DNA from 2 places in the Anoxybacillus andreesenii genome. Region 2 is predicted to be linked to the other one. Evidence: riboswitches for the same ligand, from Rfam matches in the RefSeq annotation. Region 2 holds a riboswitch; the other holds the start of a gene.
The links. Region 2 has a riboswitch for cyclic di-AMP ahead of J2S07_RS01340 (cation:dicarboxylate symporter family transporter). Riboswitches for the same ligand answer to the same signal wherever they lie in the genome.
Positions count from the first base shown of each region.

Region 1 (16,422 bases), on a different contig from region 2:
AGAAATTTGATACTGTTAGGGAAATTAAATATATCAAGACTTGGCTAATAAAAATCACTATAAACTGTGCCATTGATTTATTAAGAAAGAAACAGAGGATTTTCCCTGTAGAACTGACCGATAAGGATAAATTGATTGCTATAGAAAACGATGATATTCCATTAACACTTTCGTTAATCGAATTATTAGAGGTCTTAAATGTACAGGAGAGGACTATTATATTCTTAAAATATTACCAAGGATATACCTTTAATGAAATTGCAGACATTCTTAATTTGCCTGCAAGTACCGTTAAATCTAACCATTATAGAGCTTTAGAAAAGCTCCGTAATTCTGTAAGGAGGGAAGATTTATATGAACAATAAAATAAAGAGTGAGTTTAAGAAAATTAAAATTCCATCAGAATTAGACATGAAAATTCAAACTGGAATTATGCGATTTGAAGTTGAAAGAAATAGCCTCAAAAAAAGGCGGCCAAGGAAAAGTATCCTTATAGCCTGTTCAGCCGTCTTAATCATTGGATTATTATTCGGTTCAGCTTTTTTATCTCCAACTATGGCTAATATTGTAATTAAAATACCGTATCTAGGTGATATTTTTGAATCAAAACAGGTAATAAATATTATTTCAGAAGAATTAGATAAAAAGGGTTATCAGACTACAGACATTTCAATTCAATTTAAATCAAATCCTAGTATTAATATCACACTCCAAGGTGATAAACAGTATTTTGCCAGTGTTAAGAAAGATGTGAAGGAACTAATTGAAGAGATCCTCCAATTTAGGGGTTATGATAGCTATAAGATAAATCTTTCACAAGAAAGAAATATTTCAGAAGATAACGCTAGTAGCAGTTCAACTGAACAAACAAAAATGTTTCAAGAAATATACAGGAAGGCCCAAGAAAGAAACCTTGAGTTAATCGGAATAGGAATCAGACCAGATAACAAGAAATTCATCGTTAATATTCCGAGTTCGAGTAACTCTAAAACAGATTTGGAGGAACTTATCCTCAGTGTTGCAGAAGCATATGGTTGGAACGAATACTTAGTAGAATTTGAAATAGTGGATATGGCAAAGCAGAAGCAAGCACATAAATGGAATGAAATTATTAGTGCTATTTCGGAAGGACTAATCGGAAATAGTGAATTTCATGTAAAAGAAGTAGGATACTCGAACAATAAACAACCTTTTACGATTTACATTTATACAACCCTTAACTCATTAGAATCTCAAGAAAAAGATCGGATAATTAAGATTGAAAATATGATAGCTGAATTAATCAATTCAGATAAAGCTCAAGAACTGATCAAAGGGGAAGAATATCAAGTTATCATTAAAAACGAAGATAACAAACAAATCAATTAAACAGGTCGCAACAAATTGTAATCTAATAATGCCACTCTATAATACCTAGAAATTGGTATGGGGTTTCACCCTAATCATTCCAAAAAGCATGTCAAAGATGAGGGGAGCAGTAGATTTTAACTGCTCCCCTTTAATATTAACTTTATAAATTTAGTTTATTTTTAAATCGAGTTTTACACTTTCTTCTTTATTCAATATCCTTTTACTCCCTTGTGTAGTAAGGGTTCACAGCGGGTTAATTTGTATCCAAAACTCTTCTATAAGCTCTAAATTTAGATAAGTAATAATCAGAGAAAAATCACATAATAGAGTCATCTTGTTACTTAGACCATTTTTAGTAACAGCGGAAAGAAGTAAGGTTGGTGTTTCTATAATGAAATCTAGAATAGATAAAGAAAGGGAAATAAGAAGAGAACAGAGAGACAGATTTGTTTTTTGGCTATTAAGAATTGGATGGATTGGTATCAATATCATAGTAATCAAATATTGGCGGCACCTTGGCTGGTGGTTCTATATTCTTTGTCTTGCCATTTTGATATTGGGGCTTATTCCTATTGAAAAAAGATTAATACCATTAGAGGCAGAACGGAAAGACCGTAAGATTCGAAGGCAGTATCCTTATATTAAAGGACTGGAGAATGGACAAGTTGTAAACATTCTGATGAAAAGTGGGGAAGTATTGGAAAATGTTATGTTAGTTGCTCGTGTTGAAAAAGAAATATTGATTATTAAAAGGTCGAAACTTAATTCGGAAATTAAGAATGATGATATTCGTACAATAAAGCTAAAACGGATAAAATCAATAACAGAAAAGGGATTGTAAGAATCTTAAAGCTTTCACCTTCTAACTTAAGAATCGAATGAATAGTCCAATAGCGAACGGAATTAAAATTATGACTCCCAATAAGATACGAATTAATTTCTGAACTAGAAAAAAACCAAAACAAAGGAAGTTGGCTCACCTTCACCAATTTCCTTCGTGCTTTGAAAAATCATATTGATTAGAGTTTCACTCGCTATTCGGTTGAATAGTGAACTTATATTTTATCCATTAAATGGGCAATTTTGTCCATAAAGTCCTTATAATCAATGGCTTTCGTCAATTCCTTTACATTTTCCCACTCAGATAATATGTTAATAAAGCTCTCAAACACTTGGCTGAATAGCTGCCGTTGTGTTTGATTAATAGCAATCATTGTGATAATTTGGATCTGCTCTTCTCCCCATTTTACAGGTTTGTCATTAATAATAATGCATATTCCTGTTCTATTTGCATCCATTTTCATGGAATGGGGGACAGCTACATTATTGTTAAAAGCAGTTGATGACATTTTTTCTCGTTCTAAAACAGATCCACAATAATCCTTTTTAACATATTTCTTTTCATAAAGTTTTTCGGACATGTATTTTATATATTCCTCGGCATTATCTAAATAAATGTTTTTCATAAATAATTCTTCGTTGAAAAACATCTCAAGGTAATTTTTTACTTTTAAGATATTTTTTCGTTCACTTAGTTTTACAAGAAGATTTTGAATATGTTCGTAATCCTCTTTGGTTATATAGGGATGAACGAAAACAGTCGGAATTTGTAATGATTTAACCGGAAGTGTCGTAATGATAAATTCGATTTTATCGGTATTCAGTAAATCATCTATTTCCGGGGTTACTTGAATAATTTCGATTGAATCCTTGAATTTTGCTTCAATTTTTTGAACTAAATTTATTTGCATATCATAATAATTAGGGCAAACAACAGCACATAAAATTTTTGTTTCCAACTCTTTTTTTCGTTCAAAAAATGCCCCAATATGAAAAGCAATATATGCGATTTCATCTTCCTTAATTACGATGCTTTCCATTTTTTGCAGCTCATTGGAGATAAAAACTGAAATTTCGTATATTAATGGGTATGTGTCCTTCAATCTATAGGTTAAAGGATTTCTAGACCATTGTTTATTTTTTGCTCTAAATACTAGATTCCGAATATGCAATGTAAACTTAACAATAAATTCGTTATCAGAAAGGTCAATGAAATAAGATTCATGCACTTTTTCCAAGAGTTTCTGAGTGAGTTCAATATAATGTTTATCCACAAAACCTGTTAAAGAGTCAAGTGTTAATGTTTGATAATTTAAAAGCGTCGTCTTACTCGAAAGCAAAAGTACTAAATAATATCTTTCAGCTTCGTTAAATGTGATTCCATATTTATTTTCAATCGTATCAGCAATGTCTTTTGCAGCAGTAATTTCTGAATTACCTTTTAACATTTTTGTCTGCAAATTTTGCTTAATTGATTTATTATTTTTAATGCGATCCATAGTAATGACTAAATGTAAAATAATACTGTTGATTGAATATTCATTAATAAGTAGGTTATTTTTTTCTAAAATACTTATGACATTTTCTTTTAATTGAGTGATATTGTAATCTTTAAATAGTCTCTGCACTTTAATCGTGCTTAAAAAATGTGGTGAAGCCTCCTGTGAAATGATATGACTCATTAGTTTCCGCTTTGACGTTTCTTCCCCTACCAAGATGAGCATGTCATGTCTTCGTTTCACTTTTAAATGAAATGGGGCAACCTGACCATTAGCAATAACAATATCATTTTCTATCGTGGATGTACTGACAAATATCTTTTCACTTAAATCAAAAATATCTAATCCTTCAGTGTTTATGATTAATTCCTTTAAAATCATATTTATTCGTTTCGAAGGTGTGTCTTGAGTTTGAGAAGAGGATGCACCTTCTTGACTTTCGGTCGTCATCAATTTATATCCATTTTGAGAAGCAGATATAATGGGGTTATCTTTATTGATAGCACTTACATAATTACGGATCGTTCTGGTTGAAACCTTAAAATGATTTGCCAGAGCACTTGCTGTAACCCAATCATTTTGAGCCTCTAGATAATTGAGAAAAGCTCTTAATTTTTGATTTCCCATCATCACTCACCCCGCCTTATCTCAACTAATATGATTAGTATAGTACAGGCAAAAAATAATAAGTCATTTAAAATTTTCCTAAGGATAGGAAAATTTTTTGTTTAATAAGGCGTTAATTATAAAAACCCTTGTTACACCTTGAAAGCGTACTCAACTTTCCAGGGGTTAGGAAAGTTTCCGGTTGGTACCGCTTTCCTAACCGTGACATACTGAACGTGTAAACAAAAGGAGGAGAAATATCATGACAAAAAAAGTTTTATTAGTTTGTGGAGCAGGAGCATCATCTGGTTTTATGGCGGCAGCGGCTCGAAAGGCTGTCAAAAAATTAGGTGCAGATATAGAATTTAAGGCAAAATGTGAGTCGGAACTTGGCGAACATTTAAATAGCATTGATTTACTGTTGGTTGCACCACATTTGAAATACATGATTGACGATGTAAAAGGCCCATGTGAAGCAGCGGGCGTTAAATATGGCATCATTCCACAAAGAGTGTATGGCTCATTAGACGGTCAAGGCTTAGTTAAGGTTGCTACAGAAATTTTAGAAGGCGGTGAACAATAATGGAACAAGTAAGTAAAGAAGAACTTGCACTGATTTCCATGAATGTAATCCTGCATGCCGGCAATGCACGCGATTTTGTTTATCAAGCGGTGGACAAAGCTTCAAATGGAGATTTTGATCAGGCGGATGAATTAATGAATCAAGCAAATGAAGAAATCATCACAGCTCATAAAGCTCAAACAGAGACGCTACAAAAAGAGGCTGAAGGATTTGATTTCCCGTTTTCGCCATTATTTGGCCATGCTCAAGATACATTAATGACTGTTAAAGCAGAAATGAACGTAATGCGGGAGATTATCAAATTATACAAAAGACTATAAGGGGTGAAAAAGATGGACAAATTGATGTCTTGGATGACAGATAGTTTTGCTCCGAAGGTAAATAAGATGGCGAAAAATCCATGGGTTGCATCAGTCCAAAGCGCAATCTTGACGGCAATGCCGATGGTTTTCATCGGTTCGTTTGCTACAATCCTGTCTATTGTTAAGGATTATTGGAAGGGCTTTCCTGACTTTTCATTGCTCAGTACATTCTCATTCGGGCTATTTTCGTTATTCTTGGCCTATTTAATACCGGAAGCAGTAATGAACAATAAAGGACATAAGGAAGTTTCCAAACAAGCCGGTCTTGCCGGGCTGGCATTTTTTCTAATATTGGTATACCCAACCTTAACGGCAGAAGGTCAAATCGTATTTGATCTGAATTCATTCGGTACCGGTGGTATGATTGCTGCATTGCTTGCTGGGTTGTTTGTTGGCATTATCATGAATCTTTTCTCCAAATGGAAATTCATTGATGAAGATTCCGCCATCCCGGACTTTGTAGCTGTTTGGTTTAACACGTAAATTCCAATTATCGTAATACTACTAATTGGTTGGATTTTCACATTCGAATTACAAATCAATTTATATAATGTAGTTAATTCAATCTTTTCTCCGTTAATCAATCTTGGACAAGGTTTCTGGGGATTTGTCTTGATTAACTTCCTAGGTTTCGCATTCTTGTATACCTTTGGTATTTCAAGCTGGGTCTTATACCCAGTTATAAGTGCGATTGCTTTACCGGCTATTGCACAAAACCAGGCAAACTTTGAGGCAGGTAAAGAAGTAACCAGTATCTTTACGAACGAGGCAGTGAATTTATTCCTAATCGGTGGTGGCGGTGCTACGTTATCATTATGTATCATGTTGGCATTTATGGCTAAATCACAAAGATTAAAAATGATAGGGAAAGCATCACTTGTTCCTTCCATATTTAATATTAACGAACCAATTGTATTTGGTGCGCCAATTGCCTTTAACCCGATATTGATGATCCCTATGTGGATTAATGGTTTAGTAGGGCCGATTTTAACATGGGTTGTCATGAAAATCGGTTTCGTACCCATTCCACACCAACCATTTCAACTTTGGTATTTACCAGCACCAATCCAAAGCTGGATTATTACTGAATCCTTCCGGGGATTGATTTTATTCGTTGTATTATTTGCTATTTCTTGGTTAATATATTATCCATTTTTCAAAGTTTACGATAAACAAGCGGTTATTCAGGATGCAGAACTAGCGGAAGAGGAGTGACACGAATGAGACAGAATAAATACGCAGCTTTTCCAAAAGATTTCTTGTGGGGCGGCGCAATTGCTGCAAGTCAGGCTGATGGTGCTTATAATGAAGATGGGAAACTACCTAATTCATCCGATGTTCAACCATATCTAAAAGGAATGTCAAATGAAGAAATTCAAAGGCTGGAGCAGCAAGGCATGACGTTGGAAGAAGTCAAAAGGAATCTTACTGATACAACCCACTACTATCCGAAACGCCATGGGATTGACTTCTATCATACTTTTGAAAGCGATTTAGAATTATTAGCTGAGATGGGCTTCAAAACTTTTAGAACTTCTATTGATTGGTCAAGGGTATTCCCTAATGGGGATGAAATGGAACCGAACGAAGCAGCGCTAAAGCATTATGACAAGATGATTGATAAGATGAAGTCGCTTGGAATTGAACCGATTATTACCATGCTGCATTATGAAACACCTATTAACATCACCTTGGAATATGGCGGCTGGAAAAATAAAGAAGTCATTGATATGTTTGAACGTTATGGTAAGGTGTTGTTAGATCGATTCGGGAACCGAGTGAAGTATTGGATTGTGATAAACCAAATTAACATGATACAGATTGAACCATTCTTGTCCTTAGGTTTTTGTAAAGATCAATATGAAAATATTGAAGAAGCAGAATATCAAGCAGTACACAATCAAATGGTAGCTTGTGCTAAAATTCAAAAGTACGCCAAAACATTAAATTATGACCTAGAAATTGGTACAATGGTTGCTGACATGACAGTATATCCATATTCATGCAAGCCAGATGACGTTGTGTTAGCGATGCAGCATAATCGTATGCAATATTTCTTTACAGATGTTCAATTTCGTGGCGAGTATCCCAAATATGCTCTAAACTACTTCAAGGGAAACAATATTACGCTTGAAATTACTGAGGAAGAATTGAAGCTTTTGAGAGAAAATACGATGGATTATCTAGCAATCTCCTATTATTTCTCACAAATGGTAGATGCAACAAAGAATGTAAACAAAGCTGATTCAACTTCGGTAAACCCTAATCTAGAGGCTAACCCATGGGGCTGGAATGTGGATCCGCAAGGGTTATATAATACTCTTTCCCAATATTGGGATCGTTATCAAAAACCGATTATTATCGCAGAAAATGGGTTCGGAATGTATGACGAACTGGAAGACGGCCAGATTCATGATGATTACCGCATTTCCTATTTAAGTGATCATATCGAACAGGTGGGACGTGCAATCCAAGACGGTGCTGATGTCATTGCCTATTGCGCTTGGGGACCCATTGACATTGTTAGCTGTTCTTCCCAACAAATGTCAAAACGGTATGGTTTCATATATGTTGATTTAGACGATGAAGGTAAAGGATCAGGGAAGCGAATGAAGAAAGATAGTTTTTATTGGTATAAGAAGGTTATTCAATCCAATGGTAAAGAGTTGTAACCAAGAAAACATAATTTAATTTACCATTGTATTTATGTGGGCCGGCCTTTTCCTTATTCAGTTCGGGGAAGGCCGTTCACTTTTTGATGGGATTCTTACTTGCCTTTTTTAGTAATGTAGAACAATGTTATATATGAGAACTGTGATTGAAACAAATATTCACATGCCATTTCGGGGGTTTTTAAATGAACTTTAGAGTGTACATCTTGGCTATGACGGCTTTTGTTGTTGGGATGGTCGAATTAATTATTGGTGGGATATTGCCATTAATTGTTGAAGATTTACAAATCTCCGTTAGTGCTGCTGGTCAGCTTATTACAGTCTTTGCTATGATGTTGGCTATTTCCGGTCCTACTTTGATCGCACTAACCGCCAAAGTGGCTCGTAAAAGGCTGTATCTTTGGTCATTATTTGCCTTTTTTATCGGGAACATCTTAGTTTTTATGAGTGTAAACTATGAAATGTTAATGTTATCTCGGATTTTTACCGCAATGAGTGCTGCCTTAATTATTGTTTTGTCGCTTACTATTGCACCCAAAGTTGTCGAAAAACGGTACCAATCCAGAGCGATAGGCATCATCTATATGGGAATGAGCGGTTCTTTAGTCTTAGGGGTTCCTTTGGGAGTGTTGATTGGCAATGCTTTAGGATGGCGTATTCTTTTTCTATTCATTGCGTGTTTATCGTTAATTTCTATGGTTATCGTTTATCGTTTTCTAGACGAGCTTCCCCCTGAAAATATGATTCCTTTAAGCCAACAACTCGCATCCTTAAAAAGTCAAAAGATTGTCAGTGCTCATCTAGTGACTGTACTGATGTTGGCGGGGCATTACATCCTCTATGCATACTTTACTCCGTTTTTGCAAACGATGTTAAATCTGAATCCATTTTGGATAAGCTGTGCATATTTTCTTTTTGGAGTATCTGCTGTAGTTGGTGGGGGAGTAGGTGGATGGTTTACCGATCGATGGGGAGTGAAGAAGAGCATTTTAATCCTCATGGCAACATTTTCCCTAATACTATTTCTTCTGCCGTTGACAACCCATTTTCGCTTTGTTTTCCCAGTAGCCTTGATTATTTGGGGGATGTTAAGTTGGGCTATTTCCCCTGCTCAACAAAGTTATTTGATTCAAACGGCTCCTGAATCGGCTGCGATTCAACAGAGTTTCAATACATCGGCCTTGCAAATTGGCATTGCATTAGGTTCAGCTATTGGAGGGATTGTAATTGGAAATCATTCGGTTTCATATAATGCATTGGTAGGAGGCATATTTGTCTTAGTTGCTTTTTTATGTGCTTTATTTTCAATCACAAGACCTTCGATATCAGAGACTCCATTAACAAAAGAAGGATAGAGAGATTTATCAAAATTGTAGTGATTGGAATTCCAATCACAATAAGAGTATTAGCGATTTTGCTAATACTCTTTTCTTCACTCTGCACACTTTTTTTAACAACAACACCAATATCCACCTGACAAGGCCTTGAAATTTTTTATGTTATACTACTGTTATTCTAAGATAATATCAAAAGGGGACATCTTATGAGTTTACATGTTAAAAAAACAATTTTGATAGCTATCCAATTATTCTTTCTTTGGCTCATTAATGAGTTAGGGTATTTATTAGCTCAAACCTTTCATTTACCCGTACCGGGAAGTGTCATTGGAATGGTTATGTTATTCATCCTGTTAATAACAGGTGTTATTAAGTTAAGTTGGATTGAGGCCGCCTCGGGACTACTAATCAAACACTTAGCCTTTTTCTTTATCCCGATTGCAGTTGGGTTAATGAATTTTGGCCCTCTATTTTTAAAAAGTGGAATTTCCCTCTTCATTGTCTTACTCGGCAGTATCGTGATCGGACTCTATGTAACAGGGTTTGTTTCGCAAAGCTTGGTAAAAAAAGGGGGGGATGTTAAAGATGGCCGTACTCGTCACACTGCTTAGTATTGCAATCACAGTGGGAACCTATTTGCTATCAAATATCGCTGGAAGGCGGTTTCCTTCCCCGTTCACAACACCTGTATTTTTTAGTACAACCTTAATCATCATCCTCTTGCTTTTATTTAACATCAACTATGATGACTACACAATGGCTAAAGACATTATGACTTTTTTATTAGGGCCGGCAACAGTTGCTTTAGCCGTCCCATTATATAAGAATCGGGATATTATCAAAAAAAATAGTGTTCCAGCATTATCTGGCTTAGTTTTCGGAACGCTTTCAACGATTACTTCTGCAGTTATTTTGGCAAAGGTTTTGAAACTTTCTAATGAAATCATTGCTTCCGTTAGTGTAAAATCGGTAACCGTTCCTGTAGCTGTAGAAGTTTCCTCGATTATTGGAGGTGATCCCGCCTTAACAGCGGCATTTGTCGTTGCGACGGGTATTCTTGGTACAGCGCTTGGTCCTTGGCTCATGAATGTAACAAAGATTTCTCACCCGCTTTCAAGGGGACTAGCACTTGGGACGATCTCTCACGGTCAAGGTACGGCTCAGGCGGCGGTAGAAGGGGAACTTCAAGGAGCAATTGCAGGGGTAGCAATGGGACTCGCGGCTATTGTTACATCACTCATTGCTCCCATTATTGTCCCGTTCTTTTTATGATTTGATAAATTATCTTAATTGACCGACAAATCAATAATGTTTATCATAGAGAAGATGTTATTTGTTTTTTTGCGTTTGAGAGGAGATATAAGACAGTGGATAAGTTATGGAATCACTCTTCAAAATAATATTTTTGAGGAGGATAAATAAGTGAAAATAGATTTTAATAATAGTAAAAATATAAAAATAGAACAGTTGGAAAAGTTATATAATGATGTACAATGGAATGCTTATACAAAGGATTTGCTCGTTCTGAAACAAGCGATATCACAGTCATTAGACGTTATATCCGCTTGGGATGGAGAGGAATTAGTTGGTCTCATTCGTGTTGTTGGTGATGGATTAACAATTATTTATATTCAAGATATCCTTGTATTAAATGCTTATCAGAATCAAGGGATTGCTACCCAGCTGATGCAGAAAATTCTAGATAATTATAGCCATGTTCGTCAAAAAGTTCTATTGACCGAAGAAGCACCGGATGTGAGGCATTTTTATGAAAAAAATGGCTTTCAATCTTGCGACAAGGGTTCTTTAGTGGCATTTGCTAAGTTAAGCTAGAGGGTTTGTTCAAAGAATCTACTTGAAACAATTAAGTGTATTGGTATATCTGAAGACCGTTCTTGAACGGAACCCAAGAAGTTAGACAAGGGATTCAGGGAGCTACTTGAGCATGAACTCGGTATTGAACCGGACTCATGCTTTTTTTTGCTTTAACCTATCACTTTTTGGGGTGGATATTCTGGTCACTTCCAGGATCCCGATGGCCATTTGTGGGAAGTAGTCTGGAACCCAGCATGGGAGATTGAGGGCTAGATTATATGTAAAATAAAAAGCTAAATCGATTATGGAATTTAGGAGAAAGGGTATGTTATTCTTAAGGGATGTGTTAGAAAAAACACTTCCCAAACGAGGAGGTGAAATAAATGGTTGAGAAAAAGCGTAATCAAGACGATCTTGATACAGGGGAGGCACTAGGAACAGGTGCTGGTGCAGTTGCTGGCGGTGCAGTGGGTTCAGTATTAGGTCCCATTGGCACGGTTGCGGGAGCCATTGCTGGAGGTGCAATGGGCAACAAAGCAGGTGAAGGTGCCGATGAAGCAGTGGACAGTGCCTCTAATCGGAAGGAAAAGGAGAAGCCTTTTACTTAATTTTAATACAACTTGAATTAGACTCCCATCATGGGAGTCTTTTATGTATATAAATCTCTTTTGATTAGTGTCCAGTTTGTTTTTTTAAATATAGCTTTAAAGGTAAACAAAATTGAAAGGGGTCATTCTTTCATATCCTCTTCTGGTTGGTCAGGCTTTTCCCACCCATATTGCTGGTTAATTTCCTTCGCCAATTCGTCTAAAAAGTCGTCAGATAATAGCGGGTCATTTTCTTTCAACAAATCCAATCCTCCTTATGAATATCATCCAATCGTAAAAAATCCATTACCGATAGTCCCCTTTTTTAAGGCGTAATTTTTATACAAAATTATTATTTACTTTTTCCATTCACAGGCGTATTATTACATCAGTTTCAAATTTCTAAACCGCTGAAACCGATAGGTGCGGGGGAACCATTTTCGTGGATTTCTTAGTAAATCCAAGGGGTGAATCCTTTTTAGGTAGGGCTACTCAATGGTCCGAATCCGACAGCTAACCTCGTAAGCGTTAGATGAGAAGGAAGGTGGAACTTGTGGGACAAAAAATATAATGTCTACAAGTCTATTTCGTGATGGCTTGTGGGCATTTTTTATTTGTTCAAAAAATTCGCTTTGAGATTATTCTTTAATTTCAGGGCAAAATACGTTTATAAAACTTGCGGTGGTGTGAGACATGATGTATCCAGTAAAAAGACTGTTAATCGGTCGACCATTAAAGTCAACAGAACTTGGGGAACAAAAGCTTAGTAAGACAAAAGCATTAGCAATTCTTTCTTCAGATGCATTATCTTCTGTTGCTTACGGCCCAGAACAAATCTTAATAGTCTTAATAACAATAAGTGCCGCAGCCTTTTGGTACTCAATTCCTATCGCTATAGGAGTATTGGTACTATTAACAGCATTAATTTTATCGTATCGACAAATTATTTTTGCCTATCCTCATGGTGGCGGCGCTTATGTGGTGTCAAAAAATAACTTAGGGGTTAATTCAGGGCTTATTGCTGGTGGCTCATTGTTAGTTGACTATATTTTAACAGTGGCAGTAAGTGTATCGGCGGGTACAGATGCGATCACTTCAGCATTTCCTGCACTCCATACACATAATGTACTAATCGCGATAATATTTGTTATCCTTCTAACGATTTTAAATTTAAGAGGAGTAACGGAATCTGCTTCTGTATTAGCATATCCTGTTTATTTATTTGTATTGACACTGCTAATCTTAATTGGTGTGGGGCTATTTAACATTGCCACTGGTGTGGTTCCATCTAATTTGCATACCCCGATAGGGACTCCGGTGGCAGGAATTAGTCTATTCTTGCTTTTAAAAGCATTCGCATCAGGGAGTTCCGCATTAACAGGGGTTGAGGCAATTTCTAACGCAATTCCAAACTTTAAGGAACCAGCTCCGAAAAATGCAGCCAAAACTCTTACATTTATGGGAGGGCTATTAGCAGTATTATTTTCGGGGATTATATTTTTATCTTACTACTATGGAATTGCACCAAGTGAGAAGGTTACAGTTGTTTCCCAAATTGCTGAAGAAACATTTGGACGAAATTTCATGTATTTCATCATTCAAGGCACAACGGCCTTAATCTTAATATTGGCTGCTAACACTGGGTATACAGCGTTTCCGTTGCTGGCGGTTAATTTAGCGAAAGATAAGTTTATTCCAAGGATGTTTACAATACGTGGGGACAGACTGGGGTATTCCAATGGCATTATCTTTCTCGCGATTAGCTCCATCCTACTAATCATTGTGTTTGAAGGGAAAACCGAGCATCTCATTCCGCTATACGCAGTTGGTGTATTCATCCCATTCACTTTGTCCCAAACGGGAATGGTTGTAAAATGGGTGCGCGAAAAGCCTAAGGATTGGGTTAGAAAGCTATCTATTAATGCCCTTGGAGCTCTAATTTGCTTTATCGTCACCTGGATGTTTTTTATTACAAAATTTACGCAAGTATGGCCGGTCTTGGTATTCATCCCTGCAATAATGTTCATCTTTCACCGAATTAAGAATCATTATGAAGCCGTTGGGAGCCAGTTAAGAATTACTGAAGATCATCCAGCAGTAGCAATTGAAGGGAATGTCATTATTGTTCCAGTCGCTGGCATCACACGGGTGGTTGAAAACTCTTTGAATTACGCAAAATCACTTTCAGCGAATCAAATTATTGCTGTTTATGTCGCATTTGAAAGAGAAGATGAGAAAAAGTTCGAGGAAAAGTGGAATAAATGGCAACCTGATGTTAGGCTTGTGACTTTACACTCGCAGTATCGAAGTATCATCCAGCCACTCACAAAATTTGTGGATATCGTCCAACATAAAGCAAGTGAAGCAAACTATGGGGTAACAGTGATCATCCCTCAATTTTTACCGAAGAAGGGATGGCAACATATTCTTCACAACCAATCGAGTATACTTATTCGTGCTTTCTTGCTATTCCGAAGAGATGTCATCATTACAACGGTGCCTTACCATTTGAAAAAATAATGGGTCACCTTACTGAAAAAGCTGAACCTATAACAAAAGGGATGCCCTTAGCATCCCTTCCCCTTTAAATAGTCTTTGTTTGTTTTAGAAAAATGGAATTTAGACTGCATATTTGTCTTTTTTCCTTCGTGTTATGAGTTATCTCTTGAGCTGAATGATAACAATATTGAGAAAGATAAGGTTGGAGTTGCCCCTTGTATAGTAATCTAAAATCTTCACAATCTCCCAAATCATTAGGTTTAATTACACTGGGGTGTTTGCCTTTTATATCGATTCCGCCGTTACTTAAAATGGTTGCGACAAATTCAGAGCAAAAGAAGGCTCTTTTTCTTGGTATTTTCTTATTTAGCAGGACACCGAAAAGTCCAATAAAGTTATACTTATAGGAATGCTTGTGCCTTTCAAACTGTTCGACCACCATTTTCATCTGTCTATATTCAATCTCTGAAACAGAACAACTGTATATCGCACAAGTTGCCCTTTGAAATAACTTTCCATTCATGTCTTCCTTAACAAAGCCACCGTTAAAGGGATTATTTGCTCGTTTTCTTCCAAAGCTATATGTTGTGTCCAATTCCTTTGTAAAGGAAATAGAAGCATGATTTAATGGCTGTTTTGTAAACTTCTTTATTAATTTTGTAAATAATGTCCCGGTATCAGTAAGAATGATATATACTTCCACCTTTGTTCCCCCGTCCGATTATAAGTTTAATGATTAAGACCTCATTTCCATTCTCAATCTATAATCCTATATTTCCGCTAACCTTTGAACAATCGTGAGTTTTAGTTTCATCTAAGACCGGGGATGTATTTCTTAATTGGACAAGATTCTAACGGAAAGGAGAGGGGCTGAGTATTTTACATAAGATTTTAGTTACGATAAGAGCAGTGGATTATTTTTTCTCCACTGCTCTTATGTTTCGTTATCCAAAACCTTTTTGCTAACAAATATCATTATTCTTCTGTAGGATTGTTAGGTCCGTCAAGTTCTAATTGAAAAAAAGCTAGGTCTAGCCATCTATTGAATTTGTAACCCGCCTTTTTGATTGTGCCCGAATGAACAAAGCCTAAGCTTTTATGCAGGGCAATACTTTTGTCATTGGCTGCATCAATTCCAGCAATAAAGGTTTTATATTCTTTTTCCGTAGCAATAGAGATTAATTCTTTTATTAAAGCAGTCCCAATTCCTTTTTTTCGGTATTCCTTATTGACATAAACAGAATGTTCAATGGAATATTTATAAGCTGGCCATGCTCTAAAAGGACCGAATGTCGCAAAGCCAGCCACTTTATTATCTCGTTCAAATACTAATATGGGGTACCCTTCATCCTTCTTTTGTTCAAACCAAGCTTGTCTGTCTTCAAGGGTTTGGGGTTTGTATGAGTAAACAGCAGTCGTGTTAATAATCGCATCATTATAGATATTTAGAATTTCCTCTAAATCTTCTGGGGTGGCTTCCCTAATCATACTTTTCTTCCTCTCATCAAAAGCTGTCTTCCCTTTTATTTTAGAACTCTTCATAGAAAACGTAAAATTAAAGTCTTCTTCGCTTATCTCACTCTTGTCATTTAATAAAAGGGGGCTCGTATCTTTTTAGTGGTATTTCGATAAAAAACATTGCTTTTCCTTCTTCAACTTATTCTGCTCTAACCCTTTTTAACCTCATGAACATTAGTTTTGATTTTTGAAGAGTGGGAAAACTTTGACAAATGGTGAGCAGCACGATTATAATCCAACTATTCAACAGAACGCTTGCTAATTCCAGATTTGCAAAGCCCAAAAGCTTAAATGTCAATTTTTTTGGTATGGATGGGTTTTCGCTTTCAGAGCTTAAAAACCGGATGGAAGAAGGTGTTTAATATGTCTAGTGTTGATTTGGCCCAAAGCTATATAGACCATCCAGAGAAACAGAAAAAACTATATAAACGCACATTAATCATAGTCGTATTTTCTCAAATGTTCGGTGGGGCAGGATTAGCTGCTGGAATAACAGTCGGAGCCTTGCTTGCAGAACAAATGCTTGGGACCAACGCATTCGCGGGTCTTCCAGCTACCTTATTTACATTAGGATCGGCGGGGGCAGCGTTCGCTGTAGGAAGACTGTCTAACCGTTTTGGAAGACGCATGGGTCTTTCGGTAGGCTTTATGACAGGCGGACTTGGAGCAATAGGTGTTGTGTTGGCAGCTATCTTCAATAGTGTGTTTTTATTATTTCCTTCCTTACTCATATATGGTGCAGGTACTGCAACAA
Region 1 covers NZ_JAUSTU010000008.1:159,137-175,558, reverse strand. Annotated here, with positions in the region: gene J2S07_RS10480 (RNA polymerase sigma factor) at 1-365, shown strand, start outside; gene J2S07_RS10475 (DUF4179 domain-containing protein) at 355-1,368, shown strand; gene J2S07_RS10470 (hypothetical protein) at 1,742-2,191, shown strand; gene J2S07_RS10465 (BglG family transcription antiterminator) at 2,406-4,316, opposite strand; gene J2S07_RS10460 (PTS sugar transporter subunit IIB) at 4,558-4,878, shown strand; gene J2S07_RS10455 (PTS sugar transporter subunit IIA) at 4,878-5,198, shown strand; gene J2S07_RS10450 (hypothetical protein) at 5,211-5,723, shown strand; gene J2S07_RS10445 (PTS transporter subunit EIIC) at 5,724-6,455, shown strand; gene J2S07_RS10440 (glycoside hydrolase family 1 protein) at 6,461-7,912, shown strand; gene J2S07_RS10435 (MFS transporter) at 8,098-9,267, shown strand; gene J2S07_RS10430 (CidA/LrgA family protein) at 9,456-9,860, shown strand; gene J2S07_RS10425 (LrgB family protein) at 9,835-10,521, shown strand; gene J2S07_RS10420 (GNAT family N-acetyltransferase) at 10,672-11,082, shown strand; partial or broken gene J2S07_RS10415 (VOC family protein) at 11,245-11,337, shown strand; gene J2S07_RS10410 (hypothetical protein) at 11,448-11,672, shown strand; gene J2S07_RS10405 (bacitracin ABC transporter ATP-binding protein) at 11,795-11,914, opposite strand; cyclic di-AMP (ydaO/yuaA leader) riboswitch at 12,050-12,195, shown strand; gene kimA (potassium transporter KimA) at 12,345-14,171, shown strand; gene J2S07_RS10395 (hypothetical protein) at 14,236-14,853, opposite strand; gene J2S07_RS10390 (GNAT family N-acetyltransferase) at 15,126-15,638, opposite strand; gene J2S07_RS10385 (MFS transporter) at 16,032-16,422, shown strand, end outside.
Region 1: another riboswitch for cyclic di-AMP. It lies ahead of kimA (potassium transporter KimA); the one in region 2 lies ahead of J2S07_RS01340 (cation:dicarboxylate symporter family transporter).

Region 2 (16,422 bases):
TCCTCTTTTTGTGGATTAAATTTCCCTTCCCATTTTGAAATGACAATTGCTGCAAGGGAATTCCCAATCACATTCACTACGGTACGTCCCATATCAAGAATACGGTCAATTCCCGCAATGAAGGCAAGTCCCTCAACAGGTAATCCGACGGTACCCAATGTTGCTAACAGAACGACAAAGGAGACACCAGGAACTCCTGCAATTCCTTTCGAGGTAACCATTAGAACAAGCATGAGTGAAATTTGATCAGCAATACTCATATCAATTCCATACATTTGCGCAATAAAAATCGCAGCAAGGGCTTGATAAAGAGTGGAACCATCCAAATTAAAGGAATAGCCTGTTGGAATAACAAATGCGGCTATATGCTTTGGACAGCCAAGCTTCTCGACCTTCTCCATTATTTTTGGTAGAACGGTTTCCGAGCTAGCTGTCGAGAATGCAAGAATTAATTCATCTTTAAGATAACTAATCAATTTGAAAATATTGTATCCAGATATCATGGCTACTGTACCGAGAACAACAATGATAAAGAACAGCATGGTTCCATATACGGTGAGAACCAGCTTTCCAAGTGGAACAAGAGAGGAAATACCGAATTTTGATACCGTTACACCAATCAAGGCAAATACACCGAATGGCGCAAATTTCATAATTTGATTCGTCGCCCAGAACATGGCATCTGCGATTCCCTGGAACAAGGTTAAAACCGGTTTTCCTTTTTCACCGATGGCAGATATCCCTAATCCAAGAACTAATGAAAAGAAAATTATTGCAAGCATGTCTCCATTGGCAATCGCTGCAATTGGATTCGTTGGAACAATTCCAACCAGGGTGTCCACAATTGTCTTACTTTCCTGAGCTTCAGCGGTTTCGACATAGCTGTGAATATCGGTTTGCTTTAGCTCGCTCATATTCACACCGCTACCTGGGTGGAAAATATTTGCTGAGGTAAGACCAACGATAATGGCGATGGTTGTAATGATTTCAAAATAGAGGAGTGTTTTCCCACCAATCTTACCTAACTGCTTGATATCGCCAACACCTGCAACGGCCACAACGATGCTCGCAATCACGATTGGGACGACAATCATTTTAATTAAACGAAGAAATATATCTCCAATGGGTTGAAGATAAGAGGCTGCTGTTGGACTACCATAGAAAATAGCACCCACTACTATACCAAGGGCTAGTCCAATAAATATCTGTGTTGCTAAACTAATCTTTTTTTTCATACAATCTCTCCTTACCTTTATTTTTTATGCTGCAATAATAAGTCTCGGTAAGGGAAACAGAGTAGCCACTTTTCGGCCAAAAATAGACACCTGTAGTGTCTGATTTTCAGGAAGTATTGATTTGCTGTTCCCTTATAGACGCTGACGGGGTTAGCTGTCGGGTTAGGACTGGAAACATGCCCCTTCTTAAAAAATTGCAAGCTGCACGTAATACCCAAGATGCCCGCATTTTCTAAAAATTCACCCCAAAGGCTGGAGGCCAACTGATTGGTTCCCCCGTTCTGAAAAAGATTAAGCGAAAAACACATAAGAAAATATTATCCTATTATAATTAATTTGTAAATAATAGATTCCTGGTAGCCGGTTTGAGGAGAATTCAGTGTATGAAAAAAGCTAACAACCCTATAAAAGATTGTTAGCTTTTATTTTACCCAATTTGCCGATTATCTTTCCTTGCGACCATTACAGATAAAATGTTGTCTAGATTAAACAATCTTGTTTGTCTGCGTAAATAACAGTAAGCACGAATAGTACTGGGATTGATTTCAGTAATCACAATTTTTCGTTGCGTGATTTGATTGTTTGAGGAAATATAAATCATTTCAATTGGCATATGCTCTTCCAGCGATCTCAAGAGAAGACCCTTCATGATGACTCCCCACTTTTCAAGTTCTTAGCTCTATTATATGCAAACAAATGTTCTTTATACAATAAAAAAACGAATATTTGTTCGTATTTTTATTTTCCATTCGCTCTTTATCAACAAAAGCATTGACTTTTCATTGTACCCATGTATAATAAAGCATGTACTCTTTAAAAACGATCTGTTAGCTCAGCTGGGAGAGCATCACCTTGACAGGGTGGGGGTCGGGGGTTCAAGTCCCTCACAGGTCATTGGGTGCCAAACCCGTAGAATCCTTCGGAACAAAGGGTTCTTGACAAAAGACTGCTTCCTTTGGAAGTGGTCTTTTTTGTGTTCGGCAGTTGTAGGGGAAAATTAGCATTTGTGAAGGGACGATCATGATACAAAAAAGATACAAAAGGTACAGAATAATTAGAGATGTGGTTGAAAAAGCTAATTTTAAAAAGGATGTTTTTTGCGATGTTCGGATTTATTACTGCGATTATTCTCTTTAATTTGTTAGCTTTTACAACCAATAAACGTTTAAACAAAAATGAATTACTGCATATATGGATGTTTACAATCGCTTTCCAGGCAGTTACTGAGACCTATATAGACTTCAAATACCATGGTTATTGGTACTTTACTAAAGAAATTAATTGGTGGGTGCTTCCTGCATTCACTGTATTAATCCCTCCTGTAAATATTATGTTTATAAATTGGTATCCATTTAAGCAATTGTTTTACAAGCAAATACTTTATATCCTGTTTTGGGTAATAGCTATTACATTGTATGAACTCATCTCATTATTACCTGAACCTTGGGATTTTTATCATAATTGGTGGCGTATATGGTATTCATTGCTGGTTAACCCAATTTTGTTAATAGCTGTTTTGTTTTACTATAAATGGGTCTGTAAGATTAACTCATAATCATAAAAGTGGAAACAAAGCAAGCGATAAACTAAATAAAATAGCCAATATCATTAAAGAAGATAAAGAGTTTGCAATTGAAATACTAAATACGCTCATGAACAGTTCAGAACACAATAATTTACTCATTTACTTTCACATTTCTAGGTCGAATACAATCAGTAGATACAGGATAATCCCTATTTTTTTAGCAGCTTTGTATGCAATTTTGAAAAGATGAGAAGTGCTAAAATAGAACCAACTAGGGTTAATAACATATCCCATTGTGAATCCCAGATATCTCCTTGAGTTCCTAAGAATTCTTTAGAAGCTTTTCCTCCTTTTGTTATCTTAGAAACTAACCATTCGATTATTTCATACAAAGCTGCGATAGCAAGCGATATACTTAATGTTACACCGATGAGCCATTTTCCTTCCGTAATTGCAGCACTTTTCTCAGTTGTTTCTATAGATAGTCTGCATAATCAACCGTTTTGTCTAATTATCTTTATTCAAAAACAACAATGTTTGAGAAAAGAGCCTAAATGAATAAGCATCGAATCAATTGACTCGATGCTTATTCGCAAAGGCTGCTATTTTCTTCTCAATTTTAATAACGGTTTTGAAATAATCGGCGCCAACACACCTGAAAGAATTGCTTCAGTAATTCCATTGGTGGCTACAATGGTCAGTAGCGCAGGCAAGAGCTGCTCCATGTCCATCTTCAAAAAGTTCGCATATGGCTCCCGATACAATAAATAAATGAGTCCCAGCACTAAAATAGTATTTGTTAAAGATCCCAGCACACCAGCAATACTCATTCTTACTGTTTCATTGAGCTTCCCGCTGAGCATTCTATGAAACACATATGCAGCAACTACACCAATTAAAATCCGAGGCAATACGGATACAAGCGGATTGGTGAAAATAAGTGGTGCAATTGGGCTTGTCGGGGCGACAAATGCCCTGATGAACGTGATCATACCCCATACGCCGCCGACGATGGCTCCATCCTTCATTCCGAGGACGATTGCTGCGATAATGACCGTTACCTGAATAATCGTTAAGCTAAGCGGTCCCATCGGGATATATCCTAAAAAAGGGATTGTCGTTTGAATAATTATGATGGAGGAAAGCATCCCTAATATGACAATTCGGAACGTCTTATTTTTCTTGTTCATATATAAACCCCTTTTAACGAAAAAAATCTTCTTCGTTATCATACTACAAAATACAGAAGAGACAATAGGGGAACAAGCTAAAAAAGCATTATTCAGTCAATCGATAGTTTTATTTTCTCCTACCTGTGCTGGTTTAAATGAAAAAATATTTGACAATTTTGGTTTAAGATATTATCTTAGTATTAAGAGTAAGCGCTTTACTTTAATAGCTTAATTATTATCAGGGTGTTACTGAAGAAGGCATAACCTGAATTTACTAGTATGGACGAGTCTATAATTCTCCATATTAAGTAGGTTCAGGTTTTTCATTTTTACTAGTATTGCTATTTTAAACATAGCAAGAGGTTTTTGTTCTATACTATGAGAGATATCTTAGGACTAGTTGTATTGTCTCAAATGAAAAGGCGGGTGAAGCTGTGATCCTTAAGAAAGCTTTGAACAATAATGTTGTACTGGCTAAGAATGAGAAGCATCAAGAAGTTGTTATTTTCGGGAATGGGATAGCTTTTAACAAAAAGCCGGGCGAAGTTATTGATGAGTCAAAAATTAGCAAGGTTTTTACACTTCAAACCCAAGACCTATCATTGAAGATGGCGACCCTGCTGAAAGATGTTCCAGTAGTGTATGCAGAAATTGCAGAAGAAATCATTAAATATGCAAAGACAAAAATTCATGGGCCAATTGGTGACTATCTCTTCTTGGCATTGACGGACCATATCCATTATGCGGTTACCCGTTATAAAAATGATGAGGAAATTCATAATGTACTGTTATGGGAAGCGAAGAAATTCTATAAGATAGAATTTGAAATTGGCATGAAAGCAATTGAGATTATCAAGGAAAAAACTGGTGTCGAATTTAGTGAGGATGAAGCGGGATTTATCGCTTTCCACTTTGCTAATGCCCAAACGGAAGAGCAGGAACTAAACCGAACGGTAAAGATTACACAGTTCGTTCAGGATGTCTTGGGAATTATAAAATATCATTTTGGTATTGAATTCGATGAGGACACATGGAATTATGGGAGGCTCATAACCCATTTGAAATTTTTTGCACAACGGGTTCTTTCAAAGGATATTGGGCAAAACGATGATGACTATTTATATAAGCATGTTCAACAAAAATATAAGAAAGCATTTGAATGTGTGAAAAAAATTGAGAAGTATGTTGCCAATGGATATGGGGTTACCATTACGAAAGCGGAAATGGTCTATCTGGTCCTTCATATTAACCGTGTGACCAGCCGGACCAAAGATTAGACATAAATCACAAATCAACTTAATAATTCAGGGTGTTACTGAAAAGGCATTACCTGAAGTGAAACAGAGAAGGCAATAGCTGCTGTTACTGGATTCCACAATGGGATCTAAGATGGGGCAGCTGCAATCCCTCCGGTTAAGTCTCGGACTCTGTATTCATTTCAGGTTTTTCTTTTGGAAAAATAAATAAAACCATTAGGAGGAAATCTAGAATGGCTGATTATAAAAATCTAGCTAAGGCAGTCATAGATGGGGTAGGTGGAGAAGGGAATATCGTGAGCCTCTACCATTGTATGACAAGACTTCGTTTTAAATTGAAGGATGGAAGCAAGTTTAACAAAAAGGAATTACAGAATACCGATGGTGTTATAACGGTTGTTGAAAGTAACGGCCAATACCAGGTTGTCATCGGTAACCATGTTGCGGATGTATTTGATACGATTACGAAAATGTACAATATTGTAGCTACATCTAATGAGAAAGATACCAATGAAAAAAAAGGCAATCCTATTGCACGCGTGTTTAACATCATGTCAAACATATTCACACCAATTGTTCCATTACTTGCGGGTTCAGGTATGCTGAAGGCAGTTCTCGTTATTTTAACAACTTATTTCGGAATGTCTGCTGAAGGTAGTACCTATATGATTCTAAGTGCAGCCTCTAATGCGGTATTTTACTTCTTCCCGTTAGTTCTCGCATTTTCGGCGGCAAGGGCGTTCGGGACAAACCCATTTGTGTCATTTGCAATCATGGGAGCGCTACTTGAGCCTAAGTTTACAGGCCTTATGCAAAACGTTGGGGATATCGTTGAATTCGCAAACCTCCCTATTGTCCTTATGGGTTACAGCGGAACCGTCATCCCGGCTATTTTAGCGATTTGGGCATTTTCATATCTTGAGCGTTTCTTGAATCGTTATGTACCAAATTTGATTAAGATGTTTGCAGTACCAATGCTTTCTCTTCTAATCATGGTTCCACTTACAGCAGGTGTAATCGGCCCTATCGGTGTTTATCTTGGAAACTGGATTGCTGATGGAATAGCTTTCATGAGCGGAACAAGTGGAATGCTAACAGGAGCCATCATTGGTGCTGGCTGGACATTCCTTGTTATGTTTGGTGTTCATTGGGGTATTGTCCCAGCAATGCTTAATAACCTAAGTACGACTGGTTTTGATACAATACGACCACCGGTTGCAAACGCAACATTTGCTCAGGCTGGTGTTGCTTTCGGTGTGTTTCTTAAAGCAAAAGACAAGAAACTTAAAACAACAGCCATTTCTGTTATGATGCCTGCGCTTCTTGCCGGTATTACTGAACCAATTGTTTATGGATTGTCCGTAAAATACAAGCGGCCGATGATAGCTGCAGTTATCGGCGGTACGCTGGGCGGAGGTTTTGCAGGTGCAATGAAAACGACGGTAATGGCCTATGTATTCCCGGCTCTTACCACTCTGCCTGCATTTATGACTGGAACATTTGTGTATTACATCATTAGTATCACCATAGCATTTACCGTGACAGCTGCATTAACCTATATTCTTGGTTTTGATGAAGAAGATACGAAGGAGCCATTACCAAAGGATCAACCGAAAAAGACTCCGTCTGTAACACGTTCAATCGTCCTTTCTCCGTTGACTGGACAGATTGTCCCGCTTAATCAAGTAAAAGATCCTGTGTTCTCTACTGAAGCGATGGGCAAGGGAATTGCCATATTGCCTGAGGATGGAAAAGTGTACTCTCCAGTGTCAGGGAAAGTAACAACCTTATTCCACACAGGTCATGCAATTGGTTTGACTTCAGACCTAAATACTGAAATCCTGATCCACATCGGTCTTGATACAGTCAAGCTTAATGGTGAGTTCTTTATCACGCATGTGCAGCAAGGAGATGATGTTGAGAAAGGACAACTACTAATTGAATTTGATGTAAAGAAAATTGTGGAAGCAGGCTATGATGTGACTACTCCGGTTATCATCACCAACTCCAATGACTATACGGATGTAATTGAAACTGAGCAAAAATCAGTTAAGAAGCAAGATGTATTGCTAACAGCAGTTGTTTTATAAGTAAATTGGACCGCTGTGCTAGTTTAGTATAGCGGTCCAACTCTTAATAAGGAGGACTTGGTATGAAGGAATTTCCAAAGGGTTTTCTATGGGGCGGTGCCATTGCCGCTAACCAGGCAGAAGGTGCATGGAATGAAGATGGTAAGGGACCAGCCATTTCGGATGTATATCGGAATGGGATTGTTGGCGGCCATTTTGACGGCGAAGTACTTGAAGGCCATTATTATGCAAGCCATGAGGCAATTGATTTTTACCATCGCTACAAAGAGGACATTGCGTTACTTGCAGAGGCTGGGCTCAAGTGTTTCAGGACATCGATTGCTTGGTCGAGGATTTTCCCGAATGGTGATGAAGAACAGCCGAATGAAAAGGGTCTGCAATTTTACGATGATCTGTTCGACGAGTTGCTCCGTTATAACATTGAGCCAGTTATCACCATCTCGCATTTTGAAATTCCGTTGAATTTAATACTCAAATATGACGGCTGGAAGAATCGGAAGCTGATTGGCTTTTTTGAAAGGTATGCAAGGACAATCCTTACTAGATATAAGGGTAAGGTTAAATATTGGATGAATTTCAATGAAATCAACCATTTCCATACGATTCCACTAGCAGCAGGGGGAATCTTAATTAAGGATGAACAATCAAAGCTGCAGGATATTTACCAGGCATCACACCATGTCTTCGTCGCAAGTGCTCTTGCCAAAAAGCTATGCAGTGAAATCTCACCGGATGCAAAGATGGGCTGCATGCTTTCATTAAGTCCAATATATCCACACACCTGTAATCCTGAGGACATTTTTGACGCTTACGAACTAAGAAGAAGGTCACTTTTTTACTCTGATGTCATGATCCGCGGCTATTATCCAAGCTATGCGAAACGCATTTGGAGGGAGCATGGCATTTCTGTCAAGATGGAGGAAGGGGATCTTGAAATCATTAGGGAAAATACGGTCGATTACCTTGGTTTCAGTTATTATAGGAGTTCAACCCATAAAGCTGGGATGCCGATTTTGGGGAACACTGGAGGTATCATTGGTCTAGAGAACCCTTATTTGGAAAAAACAGAATGGGGCTGGCCGATTGATCCAAAGGGACTTCGTTTCGTGTGCAATGAACTTTACGACCGATACCAGATTCCTCTGTTCATTGTTGAAAATGGTTATGGTGGGATTGATGAAATTGGTGAGAATGGTGAAATTCATGATGATGCCAGAATTGACTATATACGAAAACACTTACTCCAACTGCAGGAAGCAATTGAGGATGGCTGTGAAGTCATGGGATATACCTGGTGGGGGCCTATGGATATAGTCAGTGCCGGGACAGGGGAAATGAGAAAACGCTACGGATTTATTTATGTTGATAAGGATAATGATGGTAATGGAACACTAGAGAGAAGGAAAAAGAAAAGCTTTAACTGGTACAAATCTGTGATTGAAACAAATGGAAAAGTATTATTTGAGACAAATGATAAATGCTGACTGAACCTAGAAATAAAACTGAATGAATTTATCTGAAAGCAAAATAGATTTAGGAGGGAATAATGTGGAGCATCGAAACAAGATTTCTTTTCCAAAGGATTTTCTTTGGGGCGCGGCCTCTGCGGCTTACCAGGTAGAGGGAGCGTGGAATGAGGACGGGAAAGGCCCGTCTGTCTGGGATAATTTTGTCCGCGAGGAAGGAAGAACCTATAAGGGAACGAACGGGGATGTTGCGGTTGATCATTATCACCGTTATAAAGAAGACGTAAAGTTGATGGCTGAACAGGGTCTCAAAGCATACAGGTTCTCGGTCGCATGGAGTCGGATTTTCCCCAAAGGTAATGGTGAAGTTAATGAAAAAGGTCTGCAGTTTTACGATGATTTAATCAATGAACTTCTGAAATATGGAATAGAACCGATTTTAACGTTGTACCATTGGGATTTACCACAGGCACTACTTGAGGAGTATGGAGGCTGGGAATCCCGAAGAATCATTGAGGATTTCAACACTTATGCGGTAACGCTCTTTAAACATTACGGCGACCGCGTGAAGTACTGGGTGTCGCTGAATGAGCAAAACTATTTTGTCGGCTACAGTTATGAAACTGGTCTGCACCCGCCAGCAGTGCGTGATAAAAAACGGATGTATGAGGCGAATCATATTGCCAATCTTGCTAATGCAACGGTCATTAAGTCGTTTAGAAAGTTTGTTCCAGACGGGAAAATTGGACCAAGTTTTGCGTATAGGCCATATTATCCACTAAATTCTAATCCGGAAAATATTCTCGCATTCGAGAACGCAGAGGATCTGCTAAATTATTTCTGGATGGATATCTATGCTTGGGGAACATATCCAAAGACCGCTTGGAGATATCTTGAGGAAAACGGTCTTACACCTACTGTGGAAGAAGGGGACTTTGAACTTCTGAAATCTGAGAAACCTGATTTTATGGGAGTGAATTATTACCGTACCACTGCTGTTGAAAAAAATCCATTGGAAGGCGGAGTAAGCATCGGTATAAAAAATACAACCGGCAAAAAGGGCTCAACCAAGCATTCAGGAGTACCTGGCATGTATAAAACCACTGACAACCCGTTTGTTGAAACTTCAAACTGGGATTGGGAGATTGATCCACAGGGAATCAGGGTGGCGCTTCGCCGCATCGAAGCACGCTATCATCTTCCAGTACTGATTACTGAAAACGGACTTGGTGAATTTGATACTGTTGAAGAAGATGATGTGATTAATGATGATTACCGGATTGGTTATCTAGAAGCTCATATTGCCGCCATCCAGGATGCTATTTCTGATGGAGTGGATGTCATGGGTTACTGCGCCTGGTCGTTCACTGATCTATTAAGCTGGCTAAATGGCTACCAAAAAAGGTACGGCTTTGTTTATGTGAACCGAACCGAAGAGGATGAAAAAGACCTCCGTAGGATTAAGAAGAAAAGTTTTTACTGGTATCAGGATGTTATTAAAAGGAACGGTATCCAATAGTTATTTTTAGAAAAAGGGGAGGTTTATAATCATGTTTCAATTGAAAACCAAATTTCCTGAAAATTTCTTATGGGGAGGGGCAACTGCTGCCAATCAACTTGAGGGAGGGAGTGATGTAGGCGGCAAGGGTCTTTCTGTCTCAGATGTATATATCTTTGATGAGAATACTCCAAAAGAGCATTGGGCTGACCAATGGCATTTGATGACCCATAGACAAGTGGAGGAAGCTCAAGATCCCACTAGCAAAAAGTATTATCCTAAAAGGCATGGAGTGGACTTTTATCATCACTACAAGGAAGATATCGCTTTGTTTGCCGAAATGGGCTTTAAATGTTTCAGAATGTCACTTGCTTGGACACGGATTTTCCCAAATGGAGATGAGCTCGAACCAAATGAAGTGGGACTGGCGTTCTATGACTCCGTGTTTGATGAACTAAAAAAATATGGCATTGAGCCGATTGTTTCTCTATCTCATTATGAAATGCCTCTTCACCTTGCCACTGAATATGGAGGCTGGGTAAATCGTAAATTAATTGATTTCTATGTACGATTTGCCACAACTGTTTTCAATAGATATAAGGATAAAGTGAAATACTGGATGACGTTTAATGAAATCAATTGTGTGAAGCACCACCCTTATGTAAGTTTAGGGGTTGTCGAGGAAAATCATCCTCATATTGAGCAAGCCAAATTTCAAGGAGCACATCATCAATTTGTTGCAAGTGCTCTAGCTACAAAAGCTTGTAAAGAGAGTAATCCTGAAGCAAAAGTAGGATGTATGATTAGTTATCAGCTTCTTGTTCCATACAGCTGTGATCCGGATGATATTCAAAAGACTGTGGAAAAGCAGCGAGAATCCTTGTTTTTTAGTGATGTACAAGCAAGAGGTTACTATCCAGCATACACAGCTCGCATGTTGGCGGACAAAAATGTAATCCTTGAAGTGGAACCTAAAGATGAACAAATTATGAGAGAGTATCCGGTTGATTATGTATCCTTCAGCTACTATATGTCGAGTGCTATCAGTGCGCATCCAGAAAAGTTAGAAGGAGCGGTAGGAAACTTAATTACGGGAGGAATTAAAAATCCTTATTTACCAACGAGCGACTGGGGCTGGCAGATCGACCCTAAGGGTTTACGAACTGCTTTAAATCAGCTATTTGATCGCTATCAAAAACCGTTATTTATTGCAGAAAACGGTTTAGGTGCAATGGATGTAGTGGAAGAAGGCGATCTTATCCAAGATGATTATCGCATTTCATATCTTAGAGATCATATCAAACAAATTAAAGAAGCGATTACAGATGGTGTAAATGTATTTGGATATACGAGCTGGGGCTGTATTGATATGATCAGTGCTTCAACGAACCAAACATCAAAACGATATGGATACATTTATGTCGATCAAGATGATATGGGGAGAGGCACAAAGCGCCGTATTAAAAAGAAATCATTCCATTGGTATAAAAATGTTATTACTAGTAATGGAGAAGAATTGGATTAATAGAATATGTTATTGGGGAAGCGGTTATGGTAGAAAAGAATTACACAATAATTGATGAAGTAATGGTAAAGGAGGAGCTTGCTGAATAACGAGCGAATTTCTGGAACAATGGATCTTTGATATAAGGCTGTTTCCTTTGGGAGCAGTCTTTTTTTGTTAAGCATCTAATTTAATTGACCCTCTTTACATACCCTGTAAGGGTATAGTATAATAACATCAAGTTAGGGGGTTGAGTATATGGAAAACTCAATTAAAGTAGAAGCTTGCCATACAGAAGATGGTACCTCTTGTCGAAAAAGTCATCATCCAGAGCGTGTAAAAAAGGATTTAACAACTCGATTAAATCGTATTGAAGGTCAGATCCGTGGAATCAAAGGAATGATCGAAAGGGACGTATACTGTGATGACGTGATTACCCAGATTTCTGCGACACAATCAGCTTTAAATAGTGTAGCCAAAATTCTTTTAGAAGGTCATTTAAAAGGATGTGTGGTAGATCGCCTTTCGGAAGGGGACAATGAGGTTTTAGACGAATTAGTGGTTACTATCCAAAAACTTATGAAAAAATAATTTTTTTGCGGTATATATACCCCTATGTGGTATGAGGAAATGGATTATGTTTTTAAGGGAATTAGAGTGCTTTTTAGAGCGCTCTCTCATTTTATAAAAAATATACCCATTATGGGTATGTGGAGGGTGGAAGATTATGAGTACAGAAGCTATAGAGGGTAGTAAATTGAAAGAAACGAGCATTCAAATTACAGGAATGACTTGTGCCGCGTGTGCGACCCGGATCGAAAAAGGATTAAATAAAATGGATGGGGTCGAGCAAGCATCGGTCAACCTTGCACTTGAAAAATCCTCCATTAAATATGACCCATCAAAACTGAGTGAAGCTGATTTTGAAAAGAAAATTGAGGCGCTTGGCTACGGGGTTGTAAAACAAAAAGCGGAGTTTGATATCACAGGAATGACCTGTGCAGCTTGTGCAACACGGATCGAAAAAGGGCTAAAAAAGATGGAAGGTGTTGCAGCCGCAAACGTCAATCTAGCACTTGAAAAAGCAACCATTGAATTTAATCCATCTGAAGTAACGATTGCAGACATTATTGCAAAGTTAGAAAAGCTTGGTTACGGTGCACATCAAAAGGAAGAGGATAAGGAACAGGTAGATCATCGTGAAAAGCATATAAAAGATCAACAACGTAAATTCATTGTTTCAGCGGTTTTATCATTACCATTATTATGGACGATGGTCGGTCACTTTTCCTTTACATCGTTCTTATATGTACCGGAATTCTTAATGAATCCATGGATTCAACTGATATTGGCAACACCAGTACAATTTATTATCGGGAAACAGTTTTATGTAGGTGCCTATAAAGCACTTCGTAATGGTAGTGCAAATATGGATGTGCTAGTTGTTATGGGTACTTCCGCAGCTTACTTTTATAGTGTATATCAAGCGATTGTTACAGCTGGAACACATCATGGTCCACACCTATATTTTGAAACAAGTGCGGTGCTGATTACCTTGATCCTCTTAGGTAAATTATTTGAAGCGAAAGCAAAAGGCCGTTCATCTGAAGCCATCAAAAAATTAATGGGACTTCAAGCAAAAACGGCAATGGTTGTACGTGACGGTGTTGAAAAGGAAGTACCATTAGAAGAAGTAGTCATCGGTGACACTATTTTAGTGAAGCCAGGTGAAAAAATTCCTGTTGATGGTGAAGTATTAGAAGGTACAACGGCCGTTGATGAATCTATGTTAACGGGTGAAAGTTTGCCAGTGGATAAAAAAGCGGGCGACATATTATACGGCGCAACGATTAATAAAAATGGTTTTATCAAAATGACAGCAACTAAAGTTGGTCGTGATACTGCGTTAGCCCAAATTATTAAAGTAGTAGAAGATGCACAAGGTTCAAAAGCACCAATCCAACGTTTGGCTGACCAAATTTCGGGTATTTTTGTACCAATCGTTGTAGGGATTGCGTTTATCACTTTCTTAGTATGGTTTATTTGGGTCCAACCAGGTGAGTTTACACCTGCACTTGAGGTCTTAATTGCCGTTCTAGTTATTGCTTGTCCATGTGCGCTGGGTCTTGCTACACCAACTTCTATTATGGCAGGAAGCGGCCGTGCAGCTGAGTTTGGTATTTTATTCAAAGGCGGCGAGCATTTAGAACAAACACAAGGCATTGACACAGTGGTTGTTGATAAAACAGGTACTGTCACACATGGTAAACCTGTTTTAACAGATGTCCTATTAGCAGATGGTCAAGATATAGAGAAATTCTTATCACTTATTGGCGCAGCCGAAAAACAATCTGAGCATCCATTAGCACAAGCGATCGTTCAAGGAATTGAGGATAAAGGCATCGAACTTGGTGAAACCCAATTTTTTGAAGCGATTCCAGGCTACGGTGTTCAAGCAACGGTCTCAGGTCAAGGGGTTGTCATCGGCACACGAAAGCTCATGCAGCAATATGGGATTGATATTACAACCATTCTATCAGCAATGGAGGAATTAGAGAAAAATGGGAAAACAGCGATGCTAGCGGGTATTAATGGACAATATGCAGGGCTAGTTGCCGTAGCAGATACGATTAAAGAAACATCTCAACAAGCGATTCGCCGACTGCAGGATATGGGCATTAAAGTCATCATGATGACAGGAGATAACGAGCGTACAGCGCAAGCAATTGGCAAAGAGGTAGGCGTTAACGCAGTAATTGCCGAAGTACTTCCTGAAGGGAAAGCAGAAGAAGTGAAAAAACTGCAAGAACAAGGTAAAAAGGTGGCAATGGTTGGTGACGGGATCAATGACGCACCAGCACTGGCTACTGCTGATATTGGGATGGCCATTGGTACGGGTACTGATGTAGCGATGGAAGCTGCAGATATTACACTGATTCGAGGAGACCTAAACAGTATTGCTGATGCCATTTTGATGAGCCGCAAAACGATGCGTAACATTAAGCAAAACTTATTCTGGGCGTTTGCTTATAATACCATCGGGATTCCAATTGCGGCAGCAGGATTCCTTGCCCCTTGGGTTGCTGGTGCTGCGATGGCGTTTAGTTCTGTATCTGTTGTATTGAATGCATTGCGTTTACAAAGAGTGAAGCTAGAAAAATAGAATATTGGATAGAGATTAAGATTTATAGAAGTGGTCTTTTTTATCTTAAAGAACCTCTTTGTAGGAAAATTAAGAGCAGCTAGTTTTTTCAGTCATTAAAAGAATGGATCGAATGTTATCTTAACAGAATATAGAATTAGTATAAAGTGACAATGCGTCATAAAATAATTGACAAATGACAATGTGTCATTTATGATAGAAACATCATTATATGACATTGTGTCATGTGTGAGAACTGGAGGTTATGCAGTGCCAAAGCAAACATTCTTTAATTTGCCAGAGGATAAAAAGAATAAATTGATCGAATCAGCTGAACTAGAATTTACGCGAGTCCCTTTATTTGAAGCTTCAATAGCAAATATTATTAAAACGGCGGGTATTCCTAGAGGAAGTTTTTATCAATATTTCGAGGACAAAGAGGATTTATACTTTTATATACTGGACGGGAAACTCAAAAAGGCAAAAGTGGGCTTCATAAATTTATTGAAAAAACATAACGGTGATTTGATAAAAGCTTTTATGGAAATGTACTACCGCATTCTTGTTGCTATCCCCGATGAGGAAGAAAAGAACTTTTTGAAAAATGCCATACTACATACAAGTCACAGGGTTGAAAGTTCTTTCGCAAGTATGATTGATGCTAATATTGATAATCAAGAGTTCAAAGAAATCATCGGATTAATCAATAAAGATAGTCTAAATATGAATGAAGATAAGGAATTACTCCAAATCTTCAAAATCATTTCAGCCCTTGCCTTTCACAACTTCATTGAAAAAATACTAAAGGGATTGTCTGATGATGAAGCGATGGAAACCTTCACACTGAGGATGGATTTAATAAAGCAAGGAATATCTAAGAAAAAATAATGAGGAGTATGGAAAATGACAGTGAATATTTATGGACAGGGATGTTCTTCAACAAGGAAAGCTAGAAAATGGATGATAGAAAATAAAGTTTCATTTGTGGAGCGCAATATTAGGGATGAGCCCTTAACAGTAGGGGAGCTTCAAGAGATTTTACGCTTGACAATAAATGGTACGGATGACATTATCTCTAAAAGATCTGCTCCTTATAAAGCGATGAAATTAGATTTTGATGAACTTTCATTACTTGAATTACTAGAAATTATTCATGAACAGCCTAGGTTACTCAAAAGCCCTATTATTGTATCCGAGAAGAAACTTCAAGTTGGTTATCATGAGGAGGAAATCCGTCAGTTTCTTCCAAGGAAAACTCGAAAATTTCAATGGCTACAATGGAGAATGGACCACTTTAATCCTGTTGAAGGTTAGCAGATTGTATCTTAATGGTCGGTGGGGAAATTATGATTGCCATGAACACCCTATTTTACAACGTTCGGCAACCCTCCATCTTTAATATTTGTGAGGTGGGCAAGTCGCAGGTTTGTGAGTTTTTGTCCCAGCTAGAGCGCTAGTCCAAGAAGGATTAACGCTCTTTTTTATTGATTTTATTAAACTAAGACTTTTTAAATTTTCTTATTCATCTACTTTT
Region 2 covers NZ_JAUSTU010000001.1:261,774-278,195, forward strand. Annotated here, with positions in the region: gene J2S07_RS01340 (cation:dicarboxylate symporter family transporter) at 1-1,235, opposite strand, end outside; cyclic di-AMP (ydaO/yuaA leader) riboswitch at 1,360-1,543, opposite strand; gene J2S07_RS01345 (WYL domain-containing protein) at 1,663-1,884, opposite strand; tRNA gene J2S07_RS01350 (tRNA-Val) at 2,057-2,129, shown strand; gene J2S07_RS01355 (hypothetical protein) at 2,338-2,790, shown strand; partial or broken gene J2S07_RS01360 (DUF2238 domain-containing protein) at 2,970-3,212, opposite strand; gene J2S07_RS01365 (ECF transporter S component) at 3,363-3,950, opposite strand; gene licT (BglG family transcription antiterminator LicT) at 4,367-5,209, shown strand; gene J2S07_RS01375 (beta-glucoside-specific PTS transporter subunit IIABC) at 5,422-7,278, shown strand; gene J2S07_RS01380 (glycoside hydrolase family 1 protein) at 7,341-8,762, shown strand; gene J2S07_RS01385 (glycoside hydrolase family 1 protein) at 8,827-10,263, shown strand; gene J2S07_RS01390 (glycoside hydrolase family 1 protein) at 10,295-11,767, shown strand; gene J2S07_RS01395 (metal-sensitive transcriptional regulator) at 12,005-12,337, shown strand; gene J2S07_RS01400 (heavy metal translocating P-type ATPase) at 12,474-14,909, shown strand; gene J2S07_RS01405 (TetR/AcrR family transcriptional regulator) at 15,078-15,776, shown strand; gene J2S07_RS01410 (Spx/MgsR family RNA polymerase-binding regulatory protein) at 15,792-16,202, shown strand; gene J2S07_RS01415 (helix-turn-helix transcriptional regulator) at 16,411-16,422, opposite strand, start outside.